2 regions of the Pseudoalteromonas sp. BSi20480 genome follow, and region 1 is predicted to be linked to the other one. Evidence: predicted binding sites of a transcription regulator. Region 1 holds the regulator's gene; the other holds the start of a gene.
What was found. The regulator NrdR, encoded in region 1, represses ribonucleotide reductase genes. The targets are predictions, from matches to a motif close to AAACACNANATNTNGTGTTT.
Positions count from the first base shown of each region.

Region 1 (11,445 bases):
AGTTAAGTCAAGTACAGCTAATTGAGTTGATGGCAGATTTTGAAGCAGTTGTAAGTGGCGGACGCCATTACGATAACATTACGCCCTGTTATTTGGGCGGTTTGCAGCTAACTGGCGATTTAATTCCTAATAAATCTATAGAACTACCGGTTGATGAAAACTGGTATTACGTTGCGGCGTTTCCAGGCTTTTCGCTTAATACAGCAAAAGCACGTTCTGTTTTGCCAAAAGATCTTAGCATGCATGCAAGCGTTGAGTTTGCGCAGCGTTTATCCTCTTTTAGTAGCTTGTTATTAACAGCACGTTTTGACGATGCATTAAGCATAATGAAAGACGAAATAGCAGAACCTTACCGTGCACCGCTTATTACTGGTTTTAGCGAGGCGAAAGCAAGTTTACCCGCACTTGGAGCTGAGGTAGTTAGTATTTCAGGCGCAGGGCCTACCTTATTTACTGTATGTAAAACACTTGAAGCGGCCGAGCAATGCGCTAAATGGTTAAAAGATAATTATATAAATGAGCAAGGTTTTTGCCATATTTGTAAGTTAGATAACGACGGCACGCGTCAATTAAATGTTTTATAGGATTAGAAGTCATGCAATTACATAATTTAAAAGATAACTCACAAAAAGTGTCGTTTGTTGAAGCAGTAAAAACAGGACTTGGACGTAACCAAGGTGTGTTTTTTCCTGAATCGTTAGCGCCTATGACTGATGTTGACGCATTACTTGATATGGATTTTGTTACGCGCAGTAGCAAAATTTTATCACATTTAATTGGTGATGAGTTGCCAAGTAGCACTGTTGCCGACATGGTTAAAAATGCGTTTAATTTTCCTGTTAAGTTAGTCGAGGTAGAAGAAAACACCTATTGTTTGGAGCTATTTCATGGTCCTACGCTTGCCTTTAAAGATTTTGGTGGGCGCTTTATGGCTGAATGCTTAGCGCAGTTTAACCAAGGTGAAAAGGTGACTATTTTAACAGCAACATCAGGTGATACTGGTGCAGCGGTTGCACATGCATTTTACAATAAACCAAACATTGATGTGGTTATTCTTTATCCCAAAGGAAAAATTTCACTTGCTCAGCAAAAGCTATTTACTACATTAGGTGGCAATATTCACTGCTACGCGGTTGATGGCAGTTTTGACGATTGCCAAGAACTTGTTAAGAAGTCGTTTTTAGATGAAGAAGTTAAATCTACACTTGGTTTAAATTCAGCAAATTCAATAAACATAAGCCGCTTAGTCGCTCAGGTGTGTTATTACTTTGAAGCGATTGCACAACTGCCAATAGAAAAGCGTGCAACAGCGCATATTTCTGTACCAAGTGGTAACTTTGGTAATGTATGCGCTGCAATGATTGGCGCTGTAATAGGGTTGCCAGTTGGAAAGTTAAGTGCAACAACAAACCAAAACGACACCGTTCCTCGTTTTATACTTGATAAAAATTGGTTGCCTAATGCAACGCTTGAATCGCTTTCAAATGCGATGGACGTGAGTAAGCCAAATAACTGGCCACGTGTGCAAACTATGTTGGACAACAACTGGTTTAGTTACGACAACTTTTACTCAATTAGTGTTGACGAAGAAAACACTCAAACGGTGATGAAAAATATTCATCAAACAGGGTATGTTGCAGAGCCACATACAGCAATTGCCTACCAAGGTTTAGTTAATAACCGAGCACCGGGTGCTGCGGGAATCTTTTTAGCAACTGCACATCCAGCTAAGTTTAAAGAAAGTGTAGAAGGCATACTAAATATTGAACTAGATATGCCAAAGCCATTGAGCGACGCATTGGCTAAACCATGTCTTGCAAGCGACATAAACGCCGATTACGACGCTTTGCGTACAGAAATACTGGCTAAGTTAGCTTAAATATTAAGTAAACACGAAAGCGGCTATAGCCGCTTTTTTGCACTATTTTAAACCGTGAAATAGCTTTTTTAATTAACTAATTAAATGTAATAAATAAAAAACATTTAAAATAATTATGTAAGTTATTTAAAAATATCATCTTAAAAAGGGTGTGAAATAGTTTCAATCCCTGATTAAATATCCTCAACTTAAGAACGTAGGCAAAGTGCGGTTTTAAGCGTATAATATAGCCTCTAAAAAATACCATACACGTTGCCCAGGAGCCCCCAATGTTAGAACGTAGCATGAATATTTCGGACTTTGATCCAGAGTTATTTGACGCGATGAGTAAAGAAACATCACGTCAAGAAGAGCACATTGAGTTAATTGCATCTGAAAACTACTGTAGCCCACGCGTACTTGAAGCACAGGGTTCTCAACTTACTAACAAATATGCGGAAGGTTATCCTGGCAAGCGTTACTACGGTGGCTGTGAGCACGTAGACGTGGTTGAGCAATTAGCTATTGACCGTGCAAACGAATTGTTTGGTACTGACTACGCAAACGTTCAGCCGCATGCAGGTTCGCAAGCCAATGCCGCTGTTTTCCAAGCCTTATTAAGCCCGCTTGATACAGTACTTGGCATGAGCCTAGCACACGGTGGCCATTTAACTCATGGTTCACACGTAAACTTTTCAGGTAAAACATATAACGCAATTCAGTATGGCCTAAACGAAGAGACTGGCGAAATTGATTACGCACAAGTTGAAGCGTTAGCACTAGAGCACAAGCCAAAAATGATTATCGCGGGTTTTTCTGCTTATTCAGGTATTGTTGATTGGGCTAAGTTTCGCGAAATTGCAGACAAAGTAGATGCTTACTTGTTTGTTGATATGGCGCATGTTGCAGGTTTAATTGCTGCGGGTGTTTACCCAAGCCCAGTACCATTTGCACATGTTGTTACTACAACAACGCATAAAACATTAGCGGGCCCTCGTGGCGGTTTAATTATTTCTGCATGTGGCGACGAAGCAATTTACAAAAAGCTTAACAGTGCTGTATTCCCTGGTGGCCAAGGTGGTCCTTTATGCCACGTTATTGCTGCAAAAGCAGTGGCATTCAAAGAAGCTTTACAACCAGAATTTAAAGAATACCAAACACAAGTTGTTAAAAATGCGCAAGCAATGGTTAGCGTATTACAAGAGCGTGGCTACAAAGTTGTTTCTGGTAAAACAGACAATCACTTGTTCTTACTTGATTTAATCGATAAAGATATTACGGGTAAAGATGCTGATGCAGCATTAGGTAATGCGAACATTACGGTTAACAAAAACTCAGTTCCAAATGATCCGCGTTCTCCGTTTGTAACGTCTGGCTTACGCATTGGTTCTCCTGCAATCACGCGCCGTGGTTTCAAAGAGGCTGAATCTAAAGAGCTTGCTGGCTGGATTTGTGATGTACTAGACAACATTGCTGATGAGTCTGTTCAAGCGCAAGTAAAAGAAAAAGTGAAAGCAATTTGTGCAAAACTACCTGTTTACGCTTAATAAAGTAAAACGGTAATTTAGATCACATAAGCAATCATGCTATTATAAAAGCCGCTTTTTAGCGGCTTTTTTGTTTTTAAAACGGATACCTTTAGTTATGCATTGCCCATTTTGTACAGCAAAAGACACCAAAGTTATAGATTCCCGCCTTGTTGGCGGTGGCCATCAAGTTCGCCGCCGTCGTGAATGTAACGATTGCCATGAACGTTTCACCACGTTTGAAGGGGCAGAGCTGGTTATGCCGCGTGTTGTAAAACAAGACGGCAGTCGCGAACCATTTAACGAAGATAAGTTACTAAATGGTTTAAATCGTGCACTTGAGAAGCGTCCCGTCAGTACAGAACAAGTTGATGAAGTAGTCAATATAATAAAGTCGCAATTACGTGCAACGGGTGAGCGAGAAATTTCAAGCCATTTGGTGGGTGAATGCATTATGGAAGCGCTTAAAAAGTTAGATAAAGTCGCTTATGTAAGGTTTGCGTCAGTATATCGCTCGTTTGAGGATATACGAGAGTTTGGCGAAGAAATTGCCCGTTTAGGGGAATAAGCATGAGCAGCCAATCAGCATTTACCGAGCACGATAAACTATATATGGCGCGTGCTATTGAGCTTGCTAAAAAAGGTCGATTTACCACAACGCCTAATCCTAATGTTGGCTGTGTACTTGTAAAAGATAATCAAATAATTGGTGAAGGGTTTCATCAGTTAGCAGGGCAAGGACATGCAGAGGTAAATGCACTTGCTGTAGCCGGCGAAAAAGCAAAAGGTGCAACTGCCTATGTAACACTTGAACCTTGTAGCCATTACGGGCGCACGCCCCCCTGTGCTGAAGGACTCAAGGCTGCTGGTATTAAAAAGGTGATTGCAGCCATGGTTGATACCAACCCGCAAGTGGCAGGTAAAGGCCTTAAAATACTGAGTGACGCCGGAATAGAAGTTGCTCATGGGTTGCTTGAACAAGAGGCTCGCGCATTAAACTTTGGTTTTTTTAAGCGTATGGAGCAAGGGCTTCCTTACGTAACTTGTAAATTAGCAGCCAGTATAGACGGTAAAACAGCGCTAAAAAACGGAAAAAGTAAGTGGATCACAGGCCCTGCTGCACGAAAAGATGTGCAGCTATACCGCGCTCAAAGCTGTGCCATTTTGACGGGGGCCGATACGGTTCTTGTTGATAATGCAAAACTTAATGTTCGAGCAAGTGAGTTACCGTATTCATTACCAACCAACTTACCGCTACGTCAGCCGGTGCGTGTTATAATAGACTCGCAAAACAGATTAACACCTGACCTTGCGCTATTTAAAATAGCGCACCCGGTAATTATATTTACTACCAAGGTTGATAATTCAATGCAGTGGCCGCATTTTGTTAAGCACATAGCGGTGCGCGAGCAACAGGGTAAGGTTGATTTAACCGATGTATTACAAACACTAGCAAAGCATCAGTTTAATAATATATGGCTGGAAGCTGGGGCAACCCTTGCGGGGAAAATGACCGAGCTTGATTTAATTGACGAGTATGTTTTTTATATCGCACCAAAACTGATGGGTTATGATGCTAAAAGTTTAGTAAACTTACCTGAATTGACGAGTATGCAAGATACTATCGATTTATCTTTTAATGAGTGTGTTCGCATTGGTGACGATTTACGTATCAACGCGTTAAAAACGTACGCATTAAAATCATTTAACAAAGAAGAGTAGCGCTATGTTTACTGGGATAATAGAAGCCACAGGCAAAATTGCTTTATTACAAAAAAAACAAGGCGATTTAGCCATTCGTATTCAAAGCGCCGACCTTGATATGAGTGACGTAAAGCTGGGTGACAGTATTGCAACAAATGGCGTGTGTTTAACGGTAGTTGATAAACATGTTGATGGTTTTAGCGCTGATTTATCTAACGAAACAATTCATTTAACTGGTTTTGCACATTATTCAATAGGGCAAACAGTTAACCTTGAAAAAGCGATGCAACCGGTTTCGCGTTTAGGTGGGCATTTAGTGTCTGGCCATGTTGATGGTATTGCAACAATAACGGCGATTACAGCTAATGCAAGAGCTACTGAATATTGGCTGACAACCGATGAAAGTTTAATGAAATACATACCGTACAAAGGGTCGGTATGTATTGATGGTATAAGCCTGACAGTTAACGCTGTTGAAGGTAATAAATTTAAATTAACTATTGTGCCGCACACCAGCGGTCAAACAACAATTGCCGACTTTAAAGTAGGCACTCAAGTTAATTTAGAAGTCGATCAAATTGCACGTTATTTAGAGCGTCTTATCAAAGGCGCAGAGCAGCCAACCGGCGCAGATATATCAATGAGCTTACTCGCAAAAGCGGGCTTTATTAAATAACGAAACTGACAACTTACACGAGCGAATTTATGAATTTACACAGCGCACAAGAAATTATAGATGACATTAAAGCCGGTAAAATGGTTATTTTAATGGACGATGAAGACAGAGAAAATGAAGGTGATCTAATTATTGCTGCGGAGCATATTAGCGCAGAAGCAATTAACTTTATGGCTACTCATGGCCGTGGTTTAATTTGTTTAACGATGACACAAGAGCGTTGTGAGCAACTAGACTTGCCTTTAATGGTTAAAAATAATGGCGCTGCGTTTTCAACTAACTTTACTATGTCGATAGAAGCATCAAAAGGCGTAACCACAGGTATATCAGCAGCAGATAGAGCACGCACGGTACAAGCAGCTATCGCTAAAGGTGCTGTTCCTAGCGATATTGTACAGCCGGGTCATATTTTTCCGATTATGGCACAGCCAGGTGGTGTATTAACACGTGCAGGGCATACAGAAGCCGGTTGTGATTTAGCTCGCTTAGCAGGGCTTGAAGCGTCTTCTGTTATTGTTGAAATTTTAAATGCTGATGGCACCATGGCACGCCGCCCTGATTTAGAAGTTTTTGCTAAAGAGCACGACATTAAAATTGGCACAATTGCTGATTTAATTGAATACCGCAATTTAAACGAAACCACAATCGAAAAAGTGGCTAAGTGTAAACTGCCAACAGAGCATGGTGAATTTGACTTAGTCACTTACAAAGACACGATTGACGGTCAGTTACACTACGTACTACTCAAGGGTGAAATTAAAGCGCAAGAACCAACCTTGGTGCGTGTGCATTTACAAAGTACGTTTAACGATATTTTACTTTCGGATAGAAGCGCAGACAGAAGCTGGGGCTTATCAGATGCAATGGCATATATAGCTAAAAATGACGGTGTGCTAGTCATTTTAGGTAAACAAGAAAGTACTGAAGAGCTTGAAGCAACAGTTAAAGCATTTGCTGCTGCAGACGCTGGTGAAAATGTTACACCGCGTAAATTTCAAGGTACTTCTCGTACTGTTGGTGTAGGCTCACAAATTCTTGCAGATTTAGGAATTGAGCAAATGCGATTAATGAGTCGCCCTAAAAAATACCATGCACTTTCGGGCTTTCATTTAGAAGTTATTGATTACATTGAGCCACAATAGGCAAACGCTTAAACTAGGCTATTTTATTATTATTATGGTATGATGCGCAGCAATTTTTGCGCAATCGCAACCGCTTGAACTTATTTTTAGGGTTATCAAATGAAAATTATTGAAGGTAATAAGTACGCACCGGGCAAAAAATTTGCCATTGTCATTTCTCGTTTTAATGACTTTATTGGTAGCAGCCTACTTGAAGGTGCTGTTGATGAGCTAAAACGTACCGGTGGTGTATCTGATGACGACATTACTGTGATTTATGTACCGGGTGCAGTTGAATTACCTTTAGCGGCAAAACGCGTTGCAGCAAAAAAAGAGTATGATGCAATCATCGCTTTAGGCGTAGTGATAAGAGGTGGAACACCACACTTTGACCTAGTTGCTGGCGAGTCAAACAAAGGTCTTGCGCAAGTATCACTTGAGTATGATATACCGGTTGCATTTGGCGTATTAACCACTGAAAGCATTGAACAAGCTATTGAGCGCGCAGGTACCAAAATGGGTAACAAAGGCGGCGAAGCTGCTTTGGGTGCGCTTGAAATGGTTAATGTGTTAGATAAAATTTAAGTTTAAGGAATTTTTGTGAAACCAGCAGCAAGACGTAAAGCACGTATCTTAGCACTTCAAGCCGTTTATTCTTGGCAATTAAGCGGTAATGCAATTGCCGACATCGAGCAACAAATGTTGATCGAAAACGACGTTACTAAAATTGATGTTGAATACTTTAAAGATTTAGCCTCAGGTGTAGCTGTAAATTATAAGCTACTTGATGAATCAGTATCACCTCATTTAACGCGTCCATTTGATGACTTAGATATGGTTGAGCGAGCAATTTTACGTTTAAGCAGCTACGAACTTAAGTTCCGTGAAGATGTACCTTACAAAGTTGCTATCAACGAAGGTATTGAGCTTGCCAAAATATTTGGCGCAGAAGACAGTCATAAATTTGTAAACGGTGTACTTGATAAAGCTGTAAAGCATTTACGCAAGTAATAGTATTTTTCTCTGACTTTGCTTTCAGAGATTTACTTTATATAACCGTTAAAAGGAGAGCCGGCATAGGTCGGCTTTTTTGTGTATGAAGGAATTTGAATTAATTAACCGCTACTTTAAAGGTCGCGGTATTTCTCGTCGTGATGTTAACCTAGGTATAGGGGATGATTGCGCGCTTGTCACTGTTCCACAAAACTGCCAACTTGCAGTCACAACCGATACTTTGGTTGAAGGCGTGCACTTTTTTGAAGATATTTCTCCTCGCGCATTGGGGCATAGAGCGCTTGCTGTTAATTTAAGTGATTTAGCTGCAATGGGTGCTGAACCTACGTGGGTATCTGTTGCACTAACGTTACCGACAATAGATTCTCAGTGGATTGCAGAATTTACTGAAGGCATGCATGAAATTGCAGAATACTTCAATGTACAAATTATTGGTGGCGATACCACTCAAGGGCCACTTACCATTACTATTTGCGCTAAAGGTACCGTGCCGGAAGGTAAGGCACTTCGTAGAAGTGGTGCAAAAGTAGGTGATTGGATTTATGTTACGGGTCCTTTAGGGGACGCGGGTCTTGCTATTGAAGCACGGAAGCAAGGTATTAATATAGATCCTACGCATTTAGAATACTTAAACAATCGATTTGACTACCCAACACCGCGCGTTGCTGCGGGTCAGGTCATCCGTGGGCTTGCAACGTCAGCTATTGACGTATCAGATGGATTACTTGCCGATTTAACACATATTCTTGAAATGTCCCAAGTAAATGCAGAGATTAATGTTGAGAGTATTCCTACATCAGAGGCAATGAAAGCAAGCTTAGATTTTAATAAGCAATTACCGTTTATTCTTAGCTACGGCGATGACTATGAATTAATTTTTACTGTTCCCGATAACAATAAAGGTATGCTTGATTTAAAGCTAAGCCAATATGGTGTGGATATTACCTGTATTGGGCAGATAAAAAGTGGTAACGGTAAGATTGAACTTTTACAAAATGGTGAAATGTTTAACTTTGAGCAACAGGGCTTTGAGCATTTTACAAAGGAGCAGGTTTGAATAAAAACCGATTATTTAACTTAAAACGCCCACACCTAGTTTTTTGGTTTAGGGTTTGGTACTGGCCTTGCACCAAAAGCGCCGGGTACATTTGGCACATTTGCAGCATTGCCATTTATATTTATAACAATGCATTATCCAATCTGGTTACAAATAGTATTTGCAGTTGTGATCAGTGTCTTTGGTATTTGGGCATGCGGTAAAACAGCTGATGATCTGGGTGTGCATGACCATCCTGCTATTGTGTGGGATGAAGTCGCTGGTTACTACATCACCATGATAGGTGCAGCATTAAATTGGCAAACTTTATTAGTTGGCTTTTTACTTTTTCGCTTTTTTGTATATTGCAAAACCAGGCCCGATTCGTATGTTAGACAAACGCGTACATGGTGGCTTTGGGATTATGGCGGATGACGTGTTAGCGGGTATTTTTTCATTGATTTGTTTGCAAGCATTAATAAAAGCAGGTTTACTACCCTTTTAGTGTTTATATTTGATTAGTTTAACTAGGTGGCAGCGTATGATGCGATTTTTACTGGTGTGTGTACTGATGTTGTGCGCAATGCCAAGTGGGGCTTCAATTACTGACTATGTTGTTAAACAGTGGAATATTAAAGACGGGTTACCGTCACAATCATTAAAAAGCGTAGTGCAAGATCAGCAAGGCTACATTTGGCTAGGCACACAGTTTGGTCTGAGCCGTTTTGATGGCACTACGTTTACAAACTACAATACCCAAAATAGCGATTTTTTACCAAGCAATGGCATTAATAAGCTTTTAATCGATTCGAATGGACTACTTTGGGTTGGTACTAGAAGTGGTTTAGTGGTTATTAATCCAGCGACCTTTGCAGCGCAGGCATTTAACATTAAAGGCCCTGTAAGGGATATTCTAGAAGACTCCAAAGGGGGCACTTGGATAGCCGCAAACGGGTTATATTACGTTGGTCGTGGTCAAGTTAACTTACGCGGTCAATCTAAAGCTATTTTACCAACGGCTAATGCAACCGTTATAACTCAAATAGTGGGTTCAGTGAGCCAAATGGCGCTTTCGCCAGAAGGTATTTGGCTTGTAAACGATCGTCACTTGTTACGCTTAACTAAAAACTCCTCCGATTTTGCCAAACTGCGTTTAGAGCTTACTGCTAAAATATCGTTACCCGAGCGTTTAGCTCAAACGATCGTTCATGATCTTGCATTTTTAAATGGGAATTTATATTTAGCTTCAGAGCTAGGCGCTTACTTTTTAGATTTAGACGACGAGTTAAGGCCCTTTCCATTACCCAACGCGAATAACTCTGCTGTGTATAAATTCATGAGTGACAGCGATGGTGGTTTATGGATTTCCACTTATGGGCGCTTGTTATTCAGAGATAAATCCAGCCAATGGCAATGGGTTGAACCGAGCCAGCTAGATCAAAGTATTTGGTTTGCTGATATTTTTAGAGATGATAAAAATAATATTTGGTTAGCAAGCTTCAGTGAAGGGTTGTGGCTTGCTCACGAAGGGCGAGTAGAAAGGCACGCTGCTGTTTCACAAATGACTGAAGCGGTTATGGCGCTGAGCCAAGCTCCAGATGGTAAATTATGGGTCGCTAATAAAAGTGGTGTTGGTTATTTTGACTTGAATAAAAGTTATATTAACTTAATTCCAAGTAGTCAGTATGGACGTGCCTCAGTACACGATTTACAGTTTGATGGAGAGCGCGTATACATTGCCACTGGGCGAGGGTTGTTCGTATACGAAGACGATAAACTCTTTAGTGTGCCTGGGCGTGCACTGCGTGATAATCCCGTTTTTGCTATAAGTCGCTCTAGTAAAGGCGGGTTTTGGATTGGCACCGGCCGTGGGCTCTACAGGCTCAACTTTGCAGGTTTAACTCCCTTTGCTTATAACGCCTTTTTAGGCAGTAAATTTATAACTTATGTACTAGACAAAGGAAACTTTGGTGTCATAGGTACCAGTAAAGGTGCGTATTACTTTACTGATCGCGGTATCGAAAAGGTCGGGGATCAAACTTCACTTGAAAGTGCTTATATTACAAGTGTTTTGCATATTGATGGCGTGGGTATTTTAATAGGCTCGCTTAATGATGGATTATTTTACCGAAGCACGCAGGGCCAATGGCGACAGCTTGATGCCGCAAATGGGTTACCGTATGGCTCTATATTTAGCTTGGAGTACGACGAAAAATTAAATAACGTGTGGGTTAGCACCATGAAAGGTGTTTACAGAATGCCAGCGGAGCAGTTCAAAACAAACATAGAAAGTTTAAAAGTAGAAGAGGTGATTTCGTCATTCGATCGCCAGCTTGACGGCAAAGCTAACCAATGTTGTAGTGGTTTAGGCCATGATGCAGTTGTCAATATGGGCAGCTCAATGTGGTATCCGAGCCTACAAGGTGTTGTTGAGATACCTAAAAATGTAGAGCTATTTGGGGTGCTGTCGTTAAAACCAACTATTGAAACAATTACAACTCCTGAGCGTA
Region 1 is NZ_BADX01000156.1:13,361-24,805, reverse strand. Features, by position in the region: gene thrB (homoserine kinase) at 1-584, shown strand, start outside; gene thrC (threonine synthase) at 596-1,879, shown strand; gene glyA (serine hydroxymethyltransferase) at 2,149-3,405, shown strand; gene nrdR (transcriptional regulator NrdR) at 3,503-3,952, shown strand; gene ribD (bifunctional diaminohydroxyphosphoribosylaminopyrimidine deaminase/5-amino-6-(5-phosphoribosylamino)uracil reductase RibD) at 3,955-5,106, shown strand; gene P20480_RS03080 (riboflavin synthase) at 5,111-5,764, shown strand; gene ribBA (bifunctional 3,4-dihydroxy-2-butanone-4-phosphate synthase/GTP cyclohydrolase II) at 5,794-6,906, shown strand; gene ribH (6,7-dimethyl-8-ribityllumazine synthase) at 7,006-7,470, shown strand; gene nusB (transcription antitermination factor NusB) at 7,486-7,896, shown strand; gene thiL (thiamine-phosphate kinase) at 7,982-8,956, shown strand; partial or broken gene P20480_RS18695 (phosphatidylglycerophosphatase A family protein) at 8,953-9,440, shown strand; gene P20480_RS03105 (ligand-binding sensor domain-containing diguanylate cyclase) at 9,477-11,445, shown strand, end outside.

Region 2 (11,445 bases), on a different contig from region 1:
CGAATAGCTTCTAAAGCATTAACAGAGCACACCGCAAGGTATAACTTTTCCTTTAATTTGCGTAAAGTAACATCATATTCAACACCTTCAGATGTATGTTTACCTTCGCCATGTAAGTTATATAACTGTGAATATAAAATTAAATCATCAAAGTAAAGCGCAATACTTTCAGCACGTTTCAATATTGCAGGGTTAATGATTATTTCATCAAATACTTCACCAGGGTTGGTGAATAAATTTCTTAAAATATGTGTATATGAACGAGAATGAATCGTCTCACTAAATGCCCATGTTTCTATCCATGTTTCAACTTCAGGTAAGGAAGCCAATGGGAGTAACACCGCATTAACTGAACGTGCGGCCATACTATCAAGTAAGATTTGATATTTAAGGTTAGAGATGAAAATGTGCTTTTCGGCATCAGATAGACTTTGCCAATCCCCGCGATCTTTTGATACATCAACTTCTTCTGGTCGCCAGAAGAAAGACAGTTGTTTCTCAATTAAGTTTTCGAATGCCACGTGTTTTTGAACATCATAACGTGATACATTCACAGGGTTGCCAAAGAACATCGGTTCTTTTAAAGCGTCATTATTTTTTTGATTAAAAGTAGTATATTTCATTTTTTATTTATTCCGGGATAAAGCCACATATTTATTTTTTTATGCTGCTATTTTAAGTTGTGTGGCATTTTTTGTGATTTTATGTGTGGTTCCACACAAGTTGAACACGTTGTTTGTGTTTGATTTAGCTTGATTAGTTTTTAAAATTTCGCTATTGTGTGTGTATGGCTGACGGGATTTGAGCTCAATTATCTTGGCGTTACCTTCCATAAGTTCACGCTCAGCAAATGCAAATGAACAAGCAAAGCTGACATAAAAACGAATTGCTTCAAGAATGTTTACCGACATCATAGCGAGGTAAAGTTTCTTTTTCAGCTCGAATAAGTTTACAACCACTGTTTTACCGTTGATTTCATGCTTGCCTTCACCGTAAAGGTTGTAAAGTGAAACAGAGTTAATTAAATCATCGTAATAAGTTGTTACTGCATCAGCGCGCTCGCTAATTTTATCGTTGCTAACGATGTCATCAAAAATAAGCTCTGGTGATTGTGTTACGTTACGAATAATATGGGTGTATGAACGGCTGTGAATTGTTTCACTAAATGCCCACGTTTCTATCCAGGTTTCAAGTTCTGGGATAGACACGATAGGTAGTAGCGCAACGTTAGGAGAGCGGCCTTGTACACTATCAAGCAGTGTTTGATATTTTAAGTTACTTAAAAATATGTGCTTTTCATGCTCTGGTAGCGCCTGAAAATCTAAACGGTCTTTACTCACATCTACTTCTTCTGGTCGCCAAAAGAAAGACAGTTGCTTTTCAATTAACTTTTCAAAAATAGGATATTTTTGTTGATCGTAACGCGATACGTTAACGGTCTGGCCAAAAAACATTGGCTCTTGCATTTGGTTATTATGATTACGACTAAAAGTAGTATAAGACATGTTTATCACTCAAAAAACTATCAGAACAAAGCGGGCTGCATGCCCGCTTAAGATAAAATTAACGACTATATTTTACACGCGCCGCCTGCACAATCGTCATCTTCCACTTCTGGAGTGTCGTCTTGTGCATCAGATGCGCCATCACGGGTATTATGGTAATACAACGTTTTGACCCCCAATTTGTAGGCGCTAAGTAAGTCTTTTAATAAGACTTTCATAGGTACTTTACCGCCTTCAAATTTATTTGGATCATAATTTGTGTTTGCAGAAATAGTTTGGTCAACAAATTTTTGCATGATACCGACAAGCTGTAAGTAACCATCATTAGAAGGTATGTCCCAAAGTAACTCATAGTTGTCTTTCAAACGTTCGTACTCAGGTACAACTTGTTTTAAAATACCATCTTTACTTGCTTTAACACTAATGTGACCGCGTGGTGGCTCGATACCATTTGTTGCGTTTGAGATTTGCGATGACGTTTCTGATGGCATTAATGCGCTTAGTGTTGAGTTACGCATACCGTGTTCTTGTATGCTCTTACGCAGTGCATCCCAATCAAGGTGCAGTGGCTCATCACAAATTTTATCTAAGTCTGTTTTATACGTATCTGTTGGCATAATGCCCTGAGAATACGTTGTTTCGTTAAACTTAGGACATGCACCACGTTCTTTTGCAAGTTCGTTTGACGCTTTCATCAAGTAGTATTGAATAGCTTCGAATGTTTTATGTGTGAGTGCATTTGCACTGCCGTCTGAATAACGCTTACCATTTTTAGCTAAGTAGTAGGCATAGTTGATTACACCTATTCCTAACGTACGACGTCCCATTGTTGCGTTTTTGGCAGCTGGTACTGGGTAGTCTTGAAAGTCGAGTAGGTTATCGAGTGCACGTACTGCTAGCTCCGCAAGCTCTTCTAGTTCATCTAGAGACTCAAGCGCACCTAGGTTGAAAGCAGACAATGTACATAATGCAATTTCGCCTTCTTCGTCGTTAACGTTGTTAAGTGGTTTAGTCGGTAATGCAATTTCTAAACACAAGTTAGACTGACGAATTGGTGCAACTTTCGCTATAAACGGGCTATGTGTATTACAGTGATCTACATTCTGTAAGTATATGCGGCCAGTACTTGCACGTTCTTGTGCAAACACAGAGAACAATTCAATGGCTTTAATACGCTTTTTACGAATAGACTCGTCTTGTTCGTATTTAACATATAACGCATCAAATTCGTCTTGATCTTCAAAAAACGCATCGTAAAGACCTGGCACGTCTGATGGACTAAATAACGTGATGTAATCGTCTTTAATCAAACGAGAATACATTAACTTATTAAATTGTACGCCGTAATCTAAATGACGAACACGGTTGTCATCAACACCACGGTTATTTTTAAGAACTAAAAGGTTCTCTACTTCTAAATGCCATAGCGGGTAGAATAGGGTTGCTGCGCCGCCGCGAACACCACCTTGCGAACAACTCTTAACAGCTGTTTGAAAGTGCTTGTAAAAAGGGATACAACCTGTGTGGTATGCTTCGCCATTACGGATATGGCTTCCTAATGCACGGATACGACCAGCATTAATACCGATACCAGCACGCTGAGAAACATATTTTACAATAGCTGACGATGTAGCATTGATTGAATCAAGGCTGTCGCCACATTCAATAAGTACGCAAGAGCTAAATTGACGAGTAGGCGTACGTACACCAGCCATGATTGGCGTAGGCAATGAAATTTTAAATAACGATACCGCGTCGTAAAAACGCTTTATGTATGAAACTCGTGTTTCTCGTGGGTAATCTGCAAATAAGCTTGCAGCCACTAAAATATATAAAAACTGTGCGCTTTCATAAATTTCACCCGTTACACGGTTTTGAACTAGGTATTTACCTTCTAATTGCTTAACTGCAGCGTAACTAAAATTAAGATCGCGTGAGTGGTCAAGGTATTCGTCTAATTCGTCAAATTCTTGCTCTGTATAGTCAGCAAGTAAGTGAGCATCGTAACGTTTATCACTCACCATTTTTGTTACGTGATCAAATAAACGCGGTGGCTCAAATTGACCGTATGCTTTTTTACGTAAGTGGAATACAGCTAAACGTGCAGCAAGATACTGGTAATCAGGTGATTCTTTAGAAATCTGATCGGCAGCCGCTTTGATAATCGTTTCGTGAATATCTTTTGTACGAATACCATCATAAAATTGAATATGTGACTTTAATTCAACCTGTGAAACCGAAACGTTATTTAAACCTTCGGCGGCCCATTCTATAACGCGATGGATCTTATCAAGATCAAGAGGCTCTTTGCGCCCGTCACGTTTGCTTACAGATAACTGTTGGTTCATAGCTTTGCCTGTATTCCTTGGGGATAATGTATTTTTGACCAATGTTGTACGTCTCAAAAAGAGAAGTAGTGCTCATTTTTTATAAGTTTTACCCAATGAGGTAAATTTAATTGAATAACATTTGGCCACAATATCTGGTGTTGTTCAATTTAGAGATCACAAGATAGTGTGGTCTGAGTTGATTTGCAAGGGGCATAATTGCCCCTATTTGTGGATAACGTTGGGATAACGTATTTGTGTTAGTAGGCATTAACCTTTGATCATTCATTGAAGTTGAAATTTTTAAAAATCAACTCAGGATCGACTAAATTTACACATTTTGAAAATAAATTTCGGCTGCTTTTTTTATCATCAAGCTTTGCGTAAAAACTAACACAATCACAATATATAGTGTTTATATCTAAAATGGGCACTATATATGGTTAAATGCGTCAATAGGGCTACGCCAGTTAAAATCAGCTTTCCAAGTAAGTGCTTCTTCATCGCTTGGAATGTACCCCCACAGAGCAGTAGCTGTAGGCATACCTGCTGCTTTACCCGCTTGAATGTCTCGTTCGGCATCACCTATGTATAAACAGCGATCTGGTATTACGTCCATTAGTTTTGCGCAATGAAGTAAAGGTAGAGGAGAGGGTTTGGCTTCTTCAAGCGTATCACCGCTAATTACAACTGCCGCATTTTTTAAAGCGGGGATCGCAGCGACAAGCGGCTCAGTTAAAAAGCCAGGCTTGTTTGTCATGATCCCCCATTTGATCTTTTTGTGATCAAGTGAGATCAGTAGTGGTTCAATACCGGCAAAGCATTGGGTGTATTTCGCAATGTTTTGGGCATAGCTATCGACCAATTGCTTTATCAACTGTGCTTGTGCAAGAGAGGGCCACAATTCTTTAAAACCCGCTTCCAATAAAGCTGCCGCACCATTAGAAGCCGCTGGGCGATATATTTCGCTTGTTACTTCGGCAATTTGATTTGCTCGTAGTACACTATTAAGTGCAGCGCCTAAATCGTCAGCTGTGTCGAGTAAGGTGCCGTCTAAATCAAACAAAAACGCATCATATTGATAAAGTGCTAATGATGAACCTGCGCTCTTCATTACACCAACTTCTCAAAATGAAGGATATAATTAACACTAACATCATTATTAAGTGTGTATTGTTTAGAGAAGGGGTTATACGAAAGTCCTGAGCTTGCACGTACTTTTAAGCCCGCTTGCTCGGCCCACGCAATTAGCTGCGCCGGTTTAATAAACTTTTTGTGATCGTGAGTTCCCTCTGGAACCATTTTTAATAGTTTTTCAGCACCTACAATTGCGTACAAGTAGGCTTTCGGTGTTTTATTGAGGGTAGAGAAAAAAACATCAGCGCCAGGTTTTGCAAGTTTGGCAACGGCATGAATAATTGAAGCAGGGTCTGGAACGTGTTCGAGCATTTCCATACAGGTAACAACGTCAAATCGTTCAGGGTGTTCTTCAGCGAACTGTTCTGCGGGTATTTTTATGTAATCTACATCTACACCCGTTTCTAGGCTGTGTAATTTAGCGACAGTCAAAGGCTCTTGTCCCATATCAATACCTGTTACCTTTGCCCCCATACGTGCCATACTTTGGCTTAAAATACCCCCACCACAGCCAACATCGAGTGTTTCTTTATCAAATAAACCTTGCGTTTTATTTGCAATAAAATCTAGGCGTAACGGATTAATTTCGTGAAGAGGTTTAAACTCACCCTCTAAATCCCACCAACGCTCTGCGATGGCTTCAAATTTTGCTATTTCTGCGTGATCTACATTTTGATGTTCGGTCATAAAATACTTCCTCGTCAATCTGAGGCCATTATATAGGCCTAAATTGATAAATCGCAAAGTTTTGCGCCTGTAAATTAAAATTAATTGTGATAGCATGTCTGTTAGTAATAATAACAATACTCTTTAAAACCTAATACTGGGTTATTAAGAGCTGCTACTGAAGGAATGTGATATCAAATGACTGATCTCGCCAATGAAATTCTGCCAGTCAATATTGAAGACGAGTTAAAAAACTCCTACTTAGATTACGCAATGAGTGTAATTGTAGGACGTGCATTACCAGACGTACGTGATGGCTTAAAGCCAGTTCACCGCCGCGTTTTGTTTGCAATGAACGAGCTTAGTAATGATTGGAACAAGCCTTACAAAAAGTCGGCACGTGTTGTCGGTGATGTAATCGGTAAATACCACCCACACGGCGATAGCGCAGTTTATGACACGATAGTTCGTATGGCACAGCCATTCTCACTTCGTTATATGCTTGTAGACGGCCAGGGTAACTTTGGTTCTGTTGATGGTGATTCAGCTGCTGCTATGCGTTACACCGAAGTACGTATGGCTAAAATGTCTCATGAGTTATTAGCGGATCTTGAGAAAGAAACGGTTGATTTCGTTCCTAACTACGATGGCACAGAGCAAATTCCTGACGTTTTACCAACGAAGGTACCTAATTTACTTGTAAATGGTTCTTCTGGTATAGCCGTAGGTATGGCGACAAACATCCCACCACATAACTTAACTGAAGTTATCAATGGTTGTTTAGCATTAATTGTTAATCCAGATTTAACCATAACTGAGTTAATGGATTACATTCCTGGTCCAGATTTCCCTACAGCTGCAATCATTAACGGTAAAAAAGGGATTGAACAAGCGTATCAAACTGGTCGTGGCAAGGTGTACATGCGTGCACGCGCTGACATCGAAACAGACGAAAAAACGGGTCGTGAAACAATTATTGTTCATGAAATCCCTTATCAAGTTAACAAAGCACGCTTAATTGAAAAAATAGCGGAGCTTGTTAAAGATAAAAAAATTGAAGGCATTAGTGCACTACGTGATGAATCAGATAAAGACGGTATGCGTATCGTTATTGAGATAAAGCGTGGTGACGTAGGTGAAGTGATTCTAAATAACCTATATGCACAAACACAGTTACAAACAGTGTTTGGTATGAACATGGTTGCACTCATCAATAACCAGCCTAAGTGTTTTAATTTAAAAGAAATGCTTGAAGAGTTTATTATTCACCGTCGTGAAGTAGTAACTCGTCGTACAGTATTTGATTTACGTAAAGCGCGCGACCGTGCACACATGCTAGAAGGTCTAGCAATTGCACTTGCCAACATTGACCCAATTATTGAACTTATTCGTAAGTCTCCAACACCAGCAGAAGCAAAAATAGCGTTAACTGCACGTTCGTGGGAATTAGGTAATGTTAAAGCAATGCTTGAAAAAGCAGGTGAGGCTAACGTTGCTCGCCCAGATTGGTTAGCTGATGATTTAGGTATACGCGACGGCCAATACTTTATTTCTGAGCAACAAGCCCAAGCGATTCTTGACTTACGATTACACAAGCTAACAGGTCTTGAGCACGAAAAAATCTTAAGTGAATACCAAACACTGCTTGATTTAATTGCTGAACTGTTACACATACTGGCAAGCCCAGAGCGCTTAATGGAAGTAATTCGTGACGAGTTAGTTGAAATTAAGGCGCAATATGGTGATGAACGCCGTACTGAAATCAACGCAGCCGCGCATGATATCAGCCTTGAAGACCTAATAACTGAAGAAAATGTTGTGGTTACACTTTCTCACGAAGGCTATGTTAAGTATCAAGCGTTGTCTGATTACGAAGCGCAGCGTCGTGGTGGTAAAGGTAAATCTGCAACAAAAATGAAAGACGAAGATTTTATTGAGCGTTTATTAGTTGCAAACACGCATGATACTATTTTATGTTTCTCTACAGCAGGGCGTTTATATTGGTTAAAAGTATATCAATTACCACTAGCAAGTCGTGCAGCACGCGGTAAGCCAATTGTAAACTTATTACCTTTAGAAGCTGACGAACGTATTACCGCTATTTTGCCAGTACGTGAGTACGAAGAAGATAAATACATCTTTATGGCAACAGCATTTGGTACAGTGAAGAAAACACCTTTAACAGCCTACAGCCGTCAACGTGCTAGCGGAATTATTGCCGTTAACCTAAATGAGGGTGATAGCTTAATTGGTGTTGATATTACTGATGGTACCAACGAAATAATGTTGTTTACCGATGCGGGTAAGGTTGTCCGCTTTAAAGAAGCTGAAGAATCTGCTGTTGTTGATGAAAATGGAAACCCAGTATTAGACGAAGAAGGTAACCCAGAAATTCGTTTCAAGGGTGTTCGTCCAATGGGCAGAACGGCAACGGGTGTACGCGGTATTAAAATGACCGACGAGCAACGTGTTGTATCGCTCATCGTGCCAAAAACTGATGGCGCAATATTGACTGTAACTGAAAATGGTTATGGTAAACGAACTCAACTTGAAGATTACCCATCTAAGAGTCGTGCAACACAAGGTGTTGTATCAATTAAGGTGAGTGAGCGTAATGGTGCTGTAGTAGGTGCTGTTCAAGTTGATGACAACGACGAAATAATGCTTATTTCAAATCGCGGAACGTTAGTGCGTACTCGTGTGAACGAAGTTTCAACAGTTGGTCGTAACACACAAGGTGTTATTTTGATCAGAACTATTGACGAAGAGCAAGTAGTTGGTTTACAACGTATAGAAGAAATTGAAGTTACAGAAAGTGACTTAATCAATACTGAAGACGTTGAAACAGTTGATACAGTTATAGATGAAGTCGTGGATGATAATCCTCCTTCAGAATAATTGAGATTGAAAAAGCGGCCTTGGCCGCTTTTTTTAATGTTGTTGAAAAAAATTAATACAGCGTGGATTTAATATTTTCATGTTGAGTGTATAAATTACTGGAATGAGGCAAAGGTAATGAGTAAATATAATTTTTGTGCAGGGCCGGCTATGCTTCCGCAAGCGGTAATGCAAAAAGCACAAAAAGAATTCTTAGATTGGCAAGACATGGGCGTTTCTGTAATGGAAATTAGCCACCGTAGTAAAGAATTTTTGGCATTAACTGCAAAATGTGAAGCAAGCTTAAGACGCTTAATGAATATTAGTGATGAATTTGAAGTTTTATTTATGCATGGTGGTGGTCGCGGTCAGTTTAGTGCAGTGCCCCTCAATCTTCATCAAGCAGATAAAAAAGCTATCTACTGCGAAAATGGTGTGTGGTCTAAAAGCGCGACAGACGAAGCTAACAAGTTTACTTCAACAACCAGTGTTGATGTACGTAACGATGCAGATGGAAAATTCTCAATTAAAAATGTAGCTGATTGGGTTTTACCTGCAGATGCCTCATATATTCATTATTGTCCGAACGAAACCGTAGATGGTTTAGAAATTTTTGAGGTACCAAGTCATCCAACGGCACCAATTGTTGCTGATATGTCGTCAACAATTTTATCGCGCGAAATTGATGTAGATAAATTTGATTTAATTTACGCTGGTGCGCAAAAAAATATCGGTCCATCAGGTATCGCTATCGTTATTGTGCGCAAAACATTACTTGATCGTGAAGGTTTAGCTAAGCCTGGTATTTTAGATTATGCACTCGAAGCGAAGCAGGGCAGTATGTTTAATACACCACCCACATTTGCATGGTACTTAGCTGCAGAAGTGTTTGAATGGTTAGAAGCCCAAGGTGGTGTAAAAGCGATGGAAGCCCAGAATATCGCTAAGGCTGAACTTCTTTATAATTTTATTGATGAGTCTCCTTTTTATTCAAATAAAGTAGCCAAGCATTGCCGCTCACGTATGAACGTCCCATTTTGGCTTAATGACGAAAGCTTAAATGAAAAGTTTGTATCACAATCTAAAGAAGCTGGTTTATTAGCGCTTGAAGGGCACAGAATAGTAGGCGGTATGCGCGCAAGTATTTATAACGCAATGCCACTTGAAGGCGTACAAGCGCTTGTTGATTTCATGGCAGCATTTGCGAAGGAGAATAGCTAATGGAGCAACTTCGTTTAGAACCAATATCGCGTGTTAACGGCTCTGTGACATTACCAGGGTCAAAAAGTTTATCTAATCGTATTTTACTGCTGGCTGCTCTGGCTAACGGAACAACAGTAGTAGAGAACTTACTCGATAGTGATGATATTCGTCACATGTTGGGAGCACTAGAGCTTTTAGGTGTAACAGTAACACTTAATGAAGACCGAACAGTTGCAACTGTTCATGGTGTTGGTGGTGAGTTCAAAAAACCTAATAAACCTTTATTTTTAGGTAATGCGGGTACAGCATATCGTCCGTTAACAGCTGTTTTAGCTGCTGTTAAAGGTGAATATGAGTTAGTCGGTGAGCCACGCATGGAAGAGCGCCCAATAGGGCACTTAGTTGATGCGCTTCAAGCCCTTGGTGGTGATATTACCTATACAAAGCACAAAGACTATCCACCGCTTAAAATTGTTGGTGGGCAAATTAATGGTGGCGAAGTTGAAATTGATGGCAGTATTTCAAGTCAATTTTTAACCGCTTTATTAATGGCAGCTCCATTATTCAGTGGTGATACGCAAATTACAATTAAAGGCACATTAGTGTCTAAGCCATATGTTGATATTACTTTAGGGGTTATGGCGCGTTTTGGTATTACCGTTGAACATTCAGACTATTCACTATTTAAAGTAAAAGGTGGCCAACAGTATAAATCACCTGAACGCATAATGGTTGAAGGTGACGCATCATCGGCTTCTTATTTTGTTGCAGCCGCAGCCATTGCTGGTGGCGAGATTGAAATTAAAGGTGTGGGTGCTAAATCGGTTCAGGGTGATATTGGCTTTGCGAAGGTGATGGAACAAGTCGGTGCACAAATCGATTGGTACGATGAACGTTTAGTTGTGAGGAAAGGCGAGTTAAAAGGGGTCGACATAGACGCCAATGCCATTCCAGATGCTGCAATGACGTTGGCTACCGTTGCTTTATTTGCTAAAGGTCCCACAGCTATTCGTAATATTTATAATTGGCGTGTAAAAGAAACAGACCGTCTTTACGCTATGAGTACAGAACTTCGTAAAGTAGGTGCAAAAGTTGTTGAGGGGGAGGATTTTATTGAAATAACTCCGCCATTAACATTTAACGATGTCGCTATTGATACTTACGATGATCACCGGATTGCTATGTGTTTTGCCATGGTTGCAGTGGGCGGAAAGCCTATAACAATCAATGACCCTAAGTGTACCTATAAAACATTTCCTACGTTTTTCAATGTATTAGCATCAGTGAGTGAATAGGCTTTTTATAACTATTTATAAAAAGTTACACACTAATAGCAGATATATTTTAATAACTGACGTATAATGTCGCGGTTTATTTAGGTGTGCATTGCAGGAGGTTTAAATGCAGGCGTTATTAATGCCCGTGATCACCGTTGATGGCCCAAGTGGTTCTGGTAAGGGAACTGTTTGTCGTTTGTTAGCCGATAAGTTGGGTTGGGATGTATTGGATAGTGGTGCAATTTACCGCGTTTTATCCCTTGCAGCACTTCATCACCAAATCGCATTAGATAACGAAGAGGCACTTGTACCACTGGCTGCAAATTTAGACGTGCAGTTTTTGGTAGATAGCCAAACTAATGCTGGAAAAGTTATTCTAGAGGGAGAGGATGTAACCACGACTATTCGTAATGAAGAAGTGGGTGCAGCTGCATCAAAAGTAGCAGCTCTTCC
Region 2 is NZ_BADX01000169.1:5,707-17,151, forward strand. Features, by position in the region: partial or broken gene nrdB (class Ia ribonucleoside-diphosphate reductase subunit beta) at 1-623, opposite strand, end outside; gene nrdB (class Ia ribonucleoside-diphosphate reductase subunit beta) at 663-1,505, opposite strand; gene nrdA (class 1a ribonucleoside-diphosphate reductase subunit alpha) at 1,571-3,853, opposite strand; gene P20480_RS00900 (HAD-IA family hydrolase) at 4,266-4,946, opposite strand; gene ubiG (bifunctional 2-polyprenyl-6-hydroxyphenol methylase/3-demethylubiquinol 3-O-methyltransferase UbiG) at 4,946-5,656, opposite strand; gene gyrA (DNA topoisomerase (ATP-hydrolyzing) subunit A) at 5,834-8,533, shown strand; gene serC (3-phosphoserine/phosphohydroxythreonine transaminase) at 8,651-9,733, shown strand; gene aroA (3-phosphoshikimate 1-carboxyvinyltransferase) at 9,733-11,010, shown strand; gene cmk ((d)CMP kinase) at 11,117-11,445, shown strand, end outside.
Region 2: nrdA (class 1a ribonucleoside-diphosphate reductase subunit alpha) is a predicted target of NrdR. The motif match lies at 3,977-3,996, and genes of this name have one in related genera.